DNA from 2 places in the Clostridium pasteurianum DSM 525 genome. Region 2 is predicted to be linked to the other one. Evidence: predicted binding sites of a transcription regulator. Region 2 holds the regulator's gene; the other holds the start of a gene.
What was found. The regulator HrcA, encoded in region 2, represses chaperone genes, less so after heat shock. The targets are predictions, from matches to a motif close to TGTTAGCACTCNNNNNNNNNGAGTGCTAACA.
Positions count from the first base shown of each region.

Region 1 (5,203 bases), 570 kb from region 2:
TTTTGGTGGTGGAATGGCAATAGGTAGCGTATGTGGTGCTATAACAGGAGCTTTAGCTGTGCTTGGTATTATTTTTGTTAGAGATAAGGCTCACGAAAGCTCTAAAATAAAGGAATTATCTATGGAGTTTTTTAATAGATTTCAAAGTGTTTTTCATGAAAAAAATTGTATAGAACTTAAAGAAAAATTTGCAAATTATGAAGAACGTTGTAGTAAAATGGTATATACTGCTGCTGAAATTTTGGAGCAATTAATAGAAGAATACAGAGTAAAAAATATTTAATAAATATTCAGATTATATTTTTACTGAAAAGAGGATATACTATGGATTTTAAAAGCATTGAAAGTAATGAGGATTATGTAATAATTAGAGAGATCAGAAACTTTGAATTAGATCATGTATTTGAATGTGGACAATGTTTTAGATGGAATAAGACAAAAGAAGGTACTTTTACTGGAGTTGCTTTTGATAGAGTAATTGAAGTGGAAAGAAAAGGTAATGATTTAATAATACATAATACTACAGAAAAAGAATTTAATGATATATGGATAAAGTATTTTGATCTTGAAAGAGATTATAATGAAATTAAAGAGGAGCTGAGTAAAGATCCTCTTCTTAAGAAATCAGTAAATTTTGGAAGTGGCATAAGAATTTTAAAGCAAGAGCCTTTTGAAATACTTATATCTTTTATTATTTCTGCAAATAATAGGATACCTATGATAAAAAGGGCTATAAAAGCTATAAGTAAAAAATGGGGAAAGAAAATACAATATAAAGGTGAAACCTATTATACTTTTCCAAAAGTAGAAGATTTACAGGATAAGACAATAGAAGACTTTGAAGAATGTGGAACAGGTTTCAGGGCAAAGTATATAAAGGATACCTGTGAAAGAGTTTATGAAAGTAATAATATTTTAGAAAAAATATATAGCTGTGATGATAATCAGTGTCACATTGAGCTGCAGAAGTTCATGGGAGTAGGTCCTAAAGTAGCTGATTGCATAATGTTGTTTTCAATGCAGAAATATTCTGCATTCCCTGTAGATGTATGGGTTAAAAGAGCTATGATGCATTTTTATGTAGCTCCGGATGTTTCATTAAAAAAAATAAGAGATTTTGGAAGAAATAAATTTGGAATGCTGTCAGGATTTGCTCAACAGTATTTGTTCTACTATGCTCGCGAAAATAATATAACTGTTTAGAGGATATTAAAAAGTAACAAAATCTAGGGATGTTTATTAAATATTCCTAGATTTTGTTATTTGCTTAAATTAATAGATTTTTTTATATATACTTTAATGTATTTTTAAACTTTGATTTTCTATGTAAAAATCTATATATCACATATAGTATAAATCCAAATAGCATTGATAAAAATACTATTAATATAAGACAGTGCATAAAAAATGATTCAGGAAGAATTAAAATTACAGGATCTGCGCTAGGATCAAATAACCAAAAATCATTTCTGAATAATATTTTATGAAAGCTATCAAAATAATCTGTAAAACCTGTCATGAGAATAGGGGCTAGTATTAACGGAAAAACCATTAAACTTATACCTGATACTTTCAAATATAAATATATCTTATTTTTTATGCTTATAATAACAGAAATAATAATAAATATTATAGAAAAGTACAGAAAATAATTTAAATTTGAGAAAATCCTATGTACTTCAAAAAAATGTGTTTTTCCGTTAACTGATGAGTCAAGTGTTGGAAGAATAAAGTCTGATGGATTGGATTGGTTCAAAAAGTCAATTAAATAATTATAGTTAGTTTTAATAGTGCTGACGTCTATGCCAGAACTTTTTTCTATGTCTAAGTTTACTATATCATAATAATAAAGCGACTTAAAATTAGAAACTATTTTAGTAAAAAATGCAATTGTAGCTAGAAATATAATTATTGACATAACTAATTGAAGTATAAAAATTTTTTTATTAGACATATTTATCTCCTACTATGTATTAATTAATAAAGAACTTATTTTGTTTACAATTATAATTATAATTGTTTATATGTATTTTTAATATAGATTTATTAAAATATTTGTTAAAATTACATGAAAATAAAGGATTTTTATACTTTTATATTTGAACTATAGACATATAAAGAAAATAGGAGTAATTAAGTAAAATATGGATATAGTAAGAGATAATTAAATATAATTGACTATATTACCTGTATTAGTGCTAACATGAAATTTGCTTATATAAATGCTATTAATTATTATAATAATTGTATTAGCACTCAAGTGTAATGAGTGCTAACAGGTAAAAATAATAATATATTTTTTAATAAATTGAGGAGGGTTTAAAGATGAAAATTAGACCACTTGGAGACAGAGTTGTTATTAAAAGATTAGAAGCAGAAGCAACAACAAAGAGCGGAATTGTTTTGCCAGGATCTGCTAAAGAAAAGCCAGAAATTGCACAGGTTGTAGCAGTAGGACCTGGTGGGTATGTAGATGGAAAAGAAGTTAAAATGGAATTGAAAGCTGATGACAAAGTATTTTTCTCAAAATATAGTGGAAATGAAGTTAAGCTTGATGGAGAAGAATATTTAATTGTAAAACAAGATGACATACTTGGAATAGTTGAAGATTAATCATTAAGATAGAAATTAGATTTTAATATTGTTTGGAGGGATTTATATGGCTAAAAGCATATTATTAGGTGAAGAAGGCAGAAGATCTATGCAGGCAGGTGTAGACAAACTTGCGAATACAGTTAAGGTAACACTTGGACCAAAAGGCAGAAACGTAGTTTTAGATAAAAAATTTGGATCACCACTTATAACTAATGATGGTGTAAGTATTGCAAGAGAAATAGAATTAGAAGATCCATATGAAAACATGGGAGCTCAACTTGTAAAAGAAGTTGCTACAAAAACTAATGACGTAGCAGGAGATGGTACTACAACAGCTACACTATTAGCACAGGCTATAATAAGAGAAGGATTAAAAAATGTTACAGCAGGTGCTAATCCAATGCTTATAAGAACAGGTATAAATAAAGCTGTTGAAGAAACTATTAAAAATCTAAAGGAACTTTCAAAACCTATAAATGGAAAAGAAGACATAGCTAGAGTTGCAGCTATTTCAGCCAGTGATCCAAATATTGGAAAACTTATAGCAGATGCTATGGAAAAGGTTGGTAACGAAGGAGTTATCACTGTAGAAGAATCAAAATCTATGGGAACAGAATTAGACATAGTTGAAGGTATGCAATTTGATAGAGGATATTTAAGTGCTTACATGGTAACTGATACAGAAAAGATGGAAGCAGCTCTTGATGATCCATATGTACTTATAACAGATAAGAAAATTTCAAACATACAGGAAATACTTCCACTATTAGAACAAATAGTTCAACAGGGAAAGAAGCTTTTAATCATAGCTGAAGATATCGAAGGAGAAGCTCTTACAACACTTGTTGTAAATAAATTAAGAGGTACATTTACATGCATAGGTGTTAAAGCTCCTGGTTTCGGAGATAGAAGAAAAGATATGCTTAAAGATATAGCTATTTTAACTGGTGGAGAAGTTATATCAGATGAACTTGGAAAAGATCTTAAAGATGTAACTTTAGATGAGCTTGGAAGAGCTGAAAGCGTTAAAGTTACAAAAGAAAACACTACAATTGTAAATGGCAGAGGTAGCAAAGAAGAAATTAAAGACAGAGTTGCTCAAATAAAAACTCAAATTGAAGATTCAACTTCAGATTTTGATACTGAAAAATTAAAAGAAAGACTTGCAAAACTTGCAGGAGGAGTTGCAGTAGTAAAAGTAGGAGCTGCTACTGAAACAGAACTTAAGGAAAGAAAGCTTAGAATAGAAGATGCACTTGCAGCAACAAAAGCAGCTGTAGAAGAGGGAATAGTTCCTGGTGGTGGTACAGCTTACTTAAATATACTACCAGAAGTTAAGAAAATTACTGATGAAGATCCAGACGTTCAAGTTGGAATTAACATAATAGTAAAAGCTCTTGAAGAGCCTGTAAGACAAATAGCAGCAAATGCTGGACTTGAAGGTTCTGTTATAATAGAAAAAGTTATAAACAGTGAAAAGGGTATTGGTTTTGATGCTCTTCGTGAAAGATATGTAGATATGATAAAAGAAGGAATTGTAGATCCAACTAAAGTTACAAGATCTGCACTTCAAAATGCTGCATCTGTAGCTTCAACATTCCTAACAACTGAAGGTGTGGTTGCAGATATACCTGAAAAGAATCCTGCACCAATGCCAGGTGGAGCTCCTGGAATGGGAATGGACGGAATGTACTAATTTAAAAAGTAAATATAGTGTAAAAATATCTCGTAAACTTAGTTTACGGGATATTTTTATATTATAAAATTGTTTCATTATAAAATAATTTGTTTTTATGAATTATTACAATTTACCCATAAAAATTAAATATTTAAATAATTAATTTGTACATTAAATATTATTTATATAAAATATGATTATAAATATAATTATATTGGTAAATATATATAATATTAAGATGTTTATATTTTATAATGTGGCAATTTTTGCAATTGACAAATGTATTTATTTTAAATAAAATAAGTGATATTGTTGAGAATAATATATAATTATATGTGTGTAATTTTATTTAGAAAATTAAAAAACCAATATTCTTGGTTTTTTTGTTTATTAATATAAAAGATATGGATAGAAAAGGTAAAATATATTTTCTATTCCATTGTAGTGCATAGAACTGGTAGAGCTTGTTACTACTAGTTATAGATAAGTTAATAATAGTTTACTATATGCTGAAAGGAAGTTATGATAATGGCCAAAATTTTAAAACAAGCTTACACTTTTGATGATGTGTTATTAGTACCTAATAAATCTGAAATTTTACCAAGAAATACAAACCTTAGTACAAATCTTACTAAAACTATAAAGCTAAATATACCTCTTATGAGTGCTAGTATGGATACTGTAACGGAATCCAAAATGGCTATAGCTATGGCAAGAGAAGGTGGTATAGGAATAATACATAAGAATATGACAATTGAAGAGCAGGCTCTTGAAGTAGATAGGGTAAAAAGACAAGAGAATGGAGTTATAACTAATCCTTTTTCACTAGCACCTGAAAATACAATTGAAGATGCTCTTAAACTTATGTCTAGATACAGAATTTCTGGTGTTCCTATAACCGTTGAAGGCAAATTGGTAGGAATAATTACA
Region 1 is NZ_CP009268.1:3,054,200-3,059,402, reverse strand. It holds gene CLPA_RS13880 (C-GCAxxG-C-C family (seleno)protein) at 1-283, shown strand, start outside; gene CLPA_RS13875 (DNA-3-methyladenine glycosylase family protein) at 325-1,203, shown strand; gene CLPA_RS13870 (TIGR01906 family membrane protein) at 1,286-1,954, opposite strand; gene CLPA_RS13865 (co-chaperone GroES) at 2,326-2,613, shown strand; gene groL (chaperonin GroEL) at 2,660-4,291, shown strand; gene guaB (IMP dehydrogenase) at 4,802-5,203, shown strand, end outside.
Region 1: CLPA_RS13865 (co-chaperone GroES) is a predicted target of HrcA. The motif match lies at 2,248-2,278, and genes of this name have one in related genera.

Region 2 (5,203 bases):
CAGATGTTTGAAATACCTATACAAGCAGCAGTAGGAGCAAAGATTATTGCAAGGGAGACAGTAAAGGCACTTAGAAAGGACGTACTTGCTAAATGTTATGGTGGAGATATAAGCAGAAAGAAAAAGCTTCTTGAAAAACAAAAAGAAGGTAAAAAGAGAATGAGACAGGTGGGAAGTGTGGAAGTTCCTCAAGAAGCATTTATGTCTATACTAAAAGTAGACTGATATTATTAAAAGAAAATGAGAGTATCAATGAATCTTACTTAGTTGGAGTTTGTACTCCAATTAAGTTTAGATGAATTATATAAAATTAGCTATTAAGTTAAGTTGATATTAATTAAAAAATGAAATTACAATGGAGTAGATAATATGGAAAAAACCGCCTTATACATTCATATACCTTTCTGTAAACAAAAATGTTTATATTGTGATTTTCCTTCTTTCGCCAATAATGAAAATTTAATGGAACAGTATATTATAGCATTGAATATAGAAATAAAAAAAGTTGCAGATAAAAAAATATCAACAATTTTTATAGGTGGGGGAACTCCCACCTATTTAAATTTACAATGTTTAAAAAATTTAAAAGAAATTTTAAAAAATTTAAATTTATCTAAACAAGTAGAATTTACAATAGAAGGGAATCCTGGAACATTTACAAAAGAGAAACTTAAAGTTTTAAAAGATATGGGAGTAAATAGACTCAGTATAGGTCTTCAGTCAGTACAGGACAGTTTACTAAAAACTTTAGGAAGAATACATAATTATAATGATTTCTTAAATAGTTATAATATGTCTAGAAGTATGGGTTTTAATAATATAAATATAGATTTGATGTTTGGTCTTCCTGGACAGAATGTTGAAATGTGGAAACATTCTTTAGAAGTTATAGTTGATTTAAATCCGGAACATTTATCTTGCTATAGTCTTATATTAGAAAAGGGCACTCCTTTTTTTAATAAATATGATGAAATGGATTTACCAGATGAGGATGTTGTAAGTGAAATGTATTCTATTACAAAAGAGTTTTTAAGTAAAAATGGATATTTTCAATACGAAATTTCTAATTTTTCAAAGAAGGGTTTAGAATGTAAACATAATCTTACCTATTGGAATTTACAAAATTATATTGGAATAGGTTCGGGAGCACATTCATATTATGATGGAATAAGGTATAGAAATGAATCTAATGTAAAAAAATATATACAATTGATTAAAGAAGATAATACTGCAGTAGTAGAAAATTATACTAATACATTAGAAGATGAAATGGAGGAATTCATATTCCTTGGACTTAGAAAAATTAAAGGGATTTCTATAGAAGAATTTAAAAATAGATTTAGAAAGGATATATTTTCTATTTACAGCGATGTTATAGAAAAGTATCAATCTCTGCATATGCTAATTGTTGAAGAAGATAGAATGTATTTTTCACCAAGAGGAATGGAAATATCAAATTATATACTGAGTGATTTTATTAATATATAATTTGATGAATATAATTTATACGAACATGTATACTATTATTTAGATATAAATATGATATGGCAATATATCTAGTAATTTTAAGAATTAAGGAGTTAAATTTTATAAATGCTTAAATTTAATCTCAATTAATTATAATAAAAAACTTGACAAAAAAATTATCCAGTGATATTTTAAAAACATAGTGATTAGCACTCAACACGGACGAGTGCTAATAAAGAGGTGATAATTATGGATGGGATTGATGGTAGAAAACTAAAGATACTCAGTGCAATAATAAATGATTATATAAATACAGCAGAGCCAGTAGGTTCAAGAACTATAGCCAAGAAATATGACTTAGGTATAAGTTCTGCTACTATAAGAAATGAAATGGCAGATCTTGAGGATATGGGATATATAGAACAGCTTCATAGTTCCTCAGGGAGAAAACCGTCAGATAAAGGTTATAGATTTTATGTTGATCAAATTATGCAGGTTTCAAAATTATCACCACAAGAAGAGTATATGATAAAGAGTCAGCTTATTGATTTTGCATTATTTGAAGTTGATAGACTCATACGTCAAGCCACTGTTTTACTATCAGAGCTTACAAAATTAATAAGTGTTGTCAAAACTCCATCTGTGGAAGAAAGCAGAATAAAGTCAATACAACTTATAGGTATAGATAATTTCAGTATTGTATCAGTTATTGTAACTGACAGTGGTCTTATAAAGAACAATATTATAAAAGTTAAAAATCCACTGGATAATAAAGTACTAAATAAGATAAATAATTTATTAAATTTAAGACTTAGAGATTTAAGTATAAATATGATAAATCTTGAAGTTATAAATAATCTTAAAAGGGATCTTTATGGTTATGAAGATATATTTGATGCAATTATTCCACATCTATATGACAGCTTAAATAGTAAAAGTAATAATTCAGAAGTGTATTTTGAAGGAATTACAAATATATTGGATTATCCTGAATTTAAGGATATAGAAAGAGCTAGAGAGATTTTATCTTTTGTAGATGATGTCAGTAATATAAAAAATATTTTAGATAATAAATCTAAAATATCTATACGTATTGGTCATGAAAATTATATTCCAGGTGTAAGAGATTGCAGTATTATATCTGCAGTTTACAGCTTAGGGGAAAGACAACTTGGCTCAATAGGTGTAATAGGCCCAACCAGAATTCCTTATTCAAAGGTTGTTTCTATATTAACAAAGGTAACAAAAGAATTGAACAAAAACATTAATAAGATTTATTTTGATGATGATTAGAGGTGAAGTGAATGTCTGATATTAATAATATTGACAAAGAGACTAATGAAAACTTGAAGAATGAAGAGGTAAATGAAACTTTGAAAGATAAGCAGAATGCTGATTCATCTGAAATCCTTGAAGATGAGCAAAAACTTGAAGATGAAGAATTTGAAGAGTTACAAGAAGATGCCTCATCTAAAGATAAGGAGCTTGAAGAAATGAAGATATTGAACAGTAAGCTTAAGGATGAAAATGAAAAGTTAAAAAATGAATTGGACACAGTTAAAGAAAGACTTCTAAGAACTGTAGCTGAATATGAAAACTACAGAAACAGGACAGCTAAGGAAAAAGAGGGAATATATTCAGATGCTTGTGCTGATGTACTAAAAGATATATTACCAGCTCTTGATAATATGGAAAGGGCTTCTTCTATTGATGGTAGTGTGGAAGATTTAAAAAAGGGAATTGAAATGACAGTGAGACAGTTTAAGGATTCTCTTACAAAGCTTGGAGTAGAAGAAATAGATTCCAGCGGGGAATTTGACCCAAATGTACACAATGCAGTTATGCATATAGAAGATGAAAGCCTTGGAGAAAACAGTATAGCTGAAGTACTTCAAAAAGGATATAAAAAGGCAGATAAAGTTATAAGATACAGTATGGTTAAAGTCGCAAATTAAGATAGTTTAAAATAAATAGCACATAAGTCATTTATTTTAAATATGTCTATAAATAGAAATATTACTTAATTTAAAATAGAATAAATTTTTAAATGAAAACTAGGAGGTTTTACATTATGTCAAAGGTAATAGGTATTGACTTAGGAACAACAAACTCATGTGTTGCAGTTATGGAGGGAGGAGATCCTGTTGTTATAGCAAATGCAGAAGGGGCAAGAACTACTCCATCTGTAGTATCATTTCAAAAAGATGGTGAAAGACTAGTTGGTCAGGTTGCAAAAAGACAGGCAATTACAAATCCTGATAAGACAATAATATCCATAAAGAGACACATGGGTACTGGTTATAAGGTTAATATAGATGGAAAAGAACATACACCACAGGAAATTTCAGCTTTCATACTTCAAAAGTTAAAAGCAGATGCTGAAGCTTATTTAGGTGAAACAGTTACTCAGGCAGTTATAACTGTACCAGCATATTTTAATGACAGTCAAAGACAGGCAACAAAAGATGCTGGAAAAATAGCTGGCCTCGAAGTATTGAGAATAATAAATGAGCCTACAGCAGCTTCTCTTGCATATGGTCTTGATAAAATGGATACAAATCAAAAGATATTTGTTTATGACCTTGGCGGTGGTACTTTTGATGTATCTATACTAGAATTAGGAGATGGAGTTTTTGAAGTAAAAGCTACTAATGGTAATACACGTCTTGGTGGAGATGACTTTGATAATAAAGTTATGGATTATATAGCTGATACTTTTAAAGCTGAGAATGGTATAGATTTAAGAAATGATAAAATGGCACTTCAAAGATTAAAAGAAGCTGCTGAAAAAGCTAAGATAGAATTATCATCTTCTACTCAAACTAATATAAATTTACCATTTATAACTGCAGATGCTACTGGTCCTAAGCATATAGATCTTAATCTTACAAGAGCAAAATTCAATGAATTAACTAGTCAACTAGTTGCAGATACAATAGAACCAATGAAAAAAGCACTTGCTGATGCAGGACTTAGCATAGGTGATATTGATAAAATATTACTTGTAGGTGGATCTACAAGAATTCCAGCAGTACAGGAAGCTGTTAAAGAATTTACAGGCAAAGATCCTTCAAAGGGCGTTAATCCAGATGAATGTGTTGCAGTAGGTGCAGCTATTCAAGCAGGTGTTTTAACTGGAGATGTTAAAGATGTATTACTTCTTGATGTAACACCATTAACACTTGGAATTGAGACTTTTGGAAATGTTGCTACTCCATTAATAGAGAGAAACACTACTATACCTACAAGAAAGAGTCAGGTATTCTCAACAGCAGCAGATGGTCAGACTTCCGTTGAAATACACGTAGTTCAAGGTGAAAGGCCAATGGCTAATGATAATAAGACTCTTGGCAGATTTACATTGTCAGGAATTGCTCCAGCACCAAGAGGAGTTCCTCAAATAGAAGTTACATTTGATATAGATGCAAATGGTATAGTAAATGTTTCTGCAAAGGATAAGGGAACTGGAAAAGAAGCTAATATAACAATAACTGCATCAACAAACCTTAGTGATGATGAAATAGATAAGGCTGTTAAGGAAGCAGAAAAATATGCTGAAGAAGATAAGAAGAGAAAAGAATCTATAGAAGTAAAGAACAATGCAGATCAAATTGTTTATCAGACAGAAAAGACATTAAAGGATCTTGGAGATAAGGTTTCTGCTGAAGATAAATCCAGCATTGAAGCAAAACTTGAAGAAGTAAAAAAAGTTAAAGACGGTGAAGATATAGAAGCT
Region 2 is NZ_CP009268.1:2,481,483-2,486,685, reverse strand. It holds gene lepA (translation elongation factor 4) at 1-225, shown strand, start outside; gene hemW (radical SAM family heme chaperone HemW) at 370-1,488, shown strand; gene hrcA (heat-inducible transcriptional repressor HrcA) at 1,717-2,760, shown strand; gene grpE (nucleotide exchange factor GrpE) at 2,772-3,422, shown strand; gene dnaK (molecular chaperone DnaK) at 3,539-5,203, shown strand, end outside.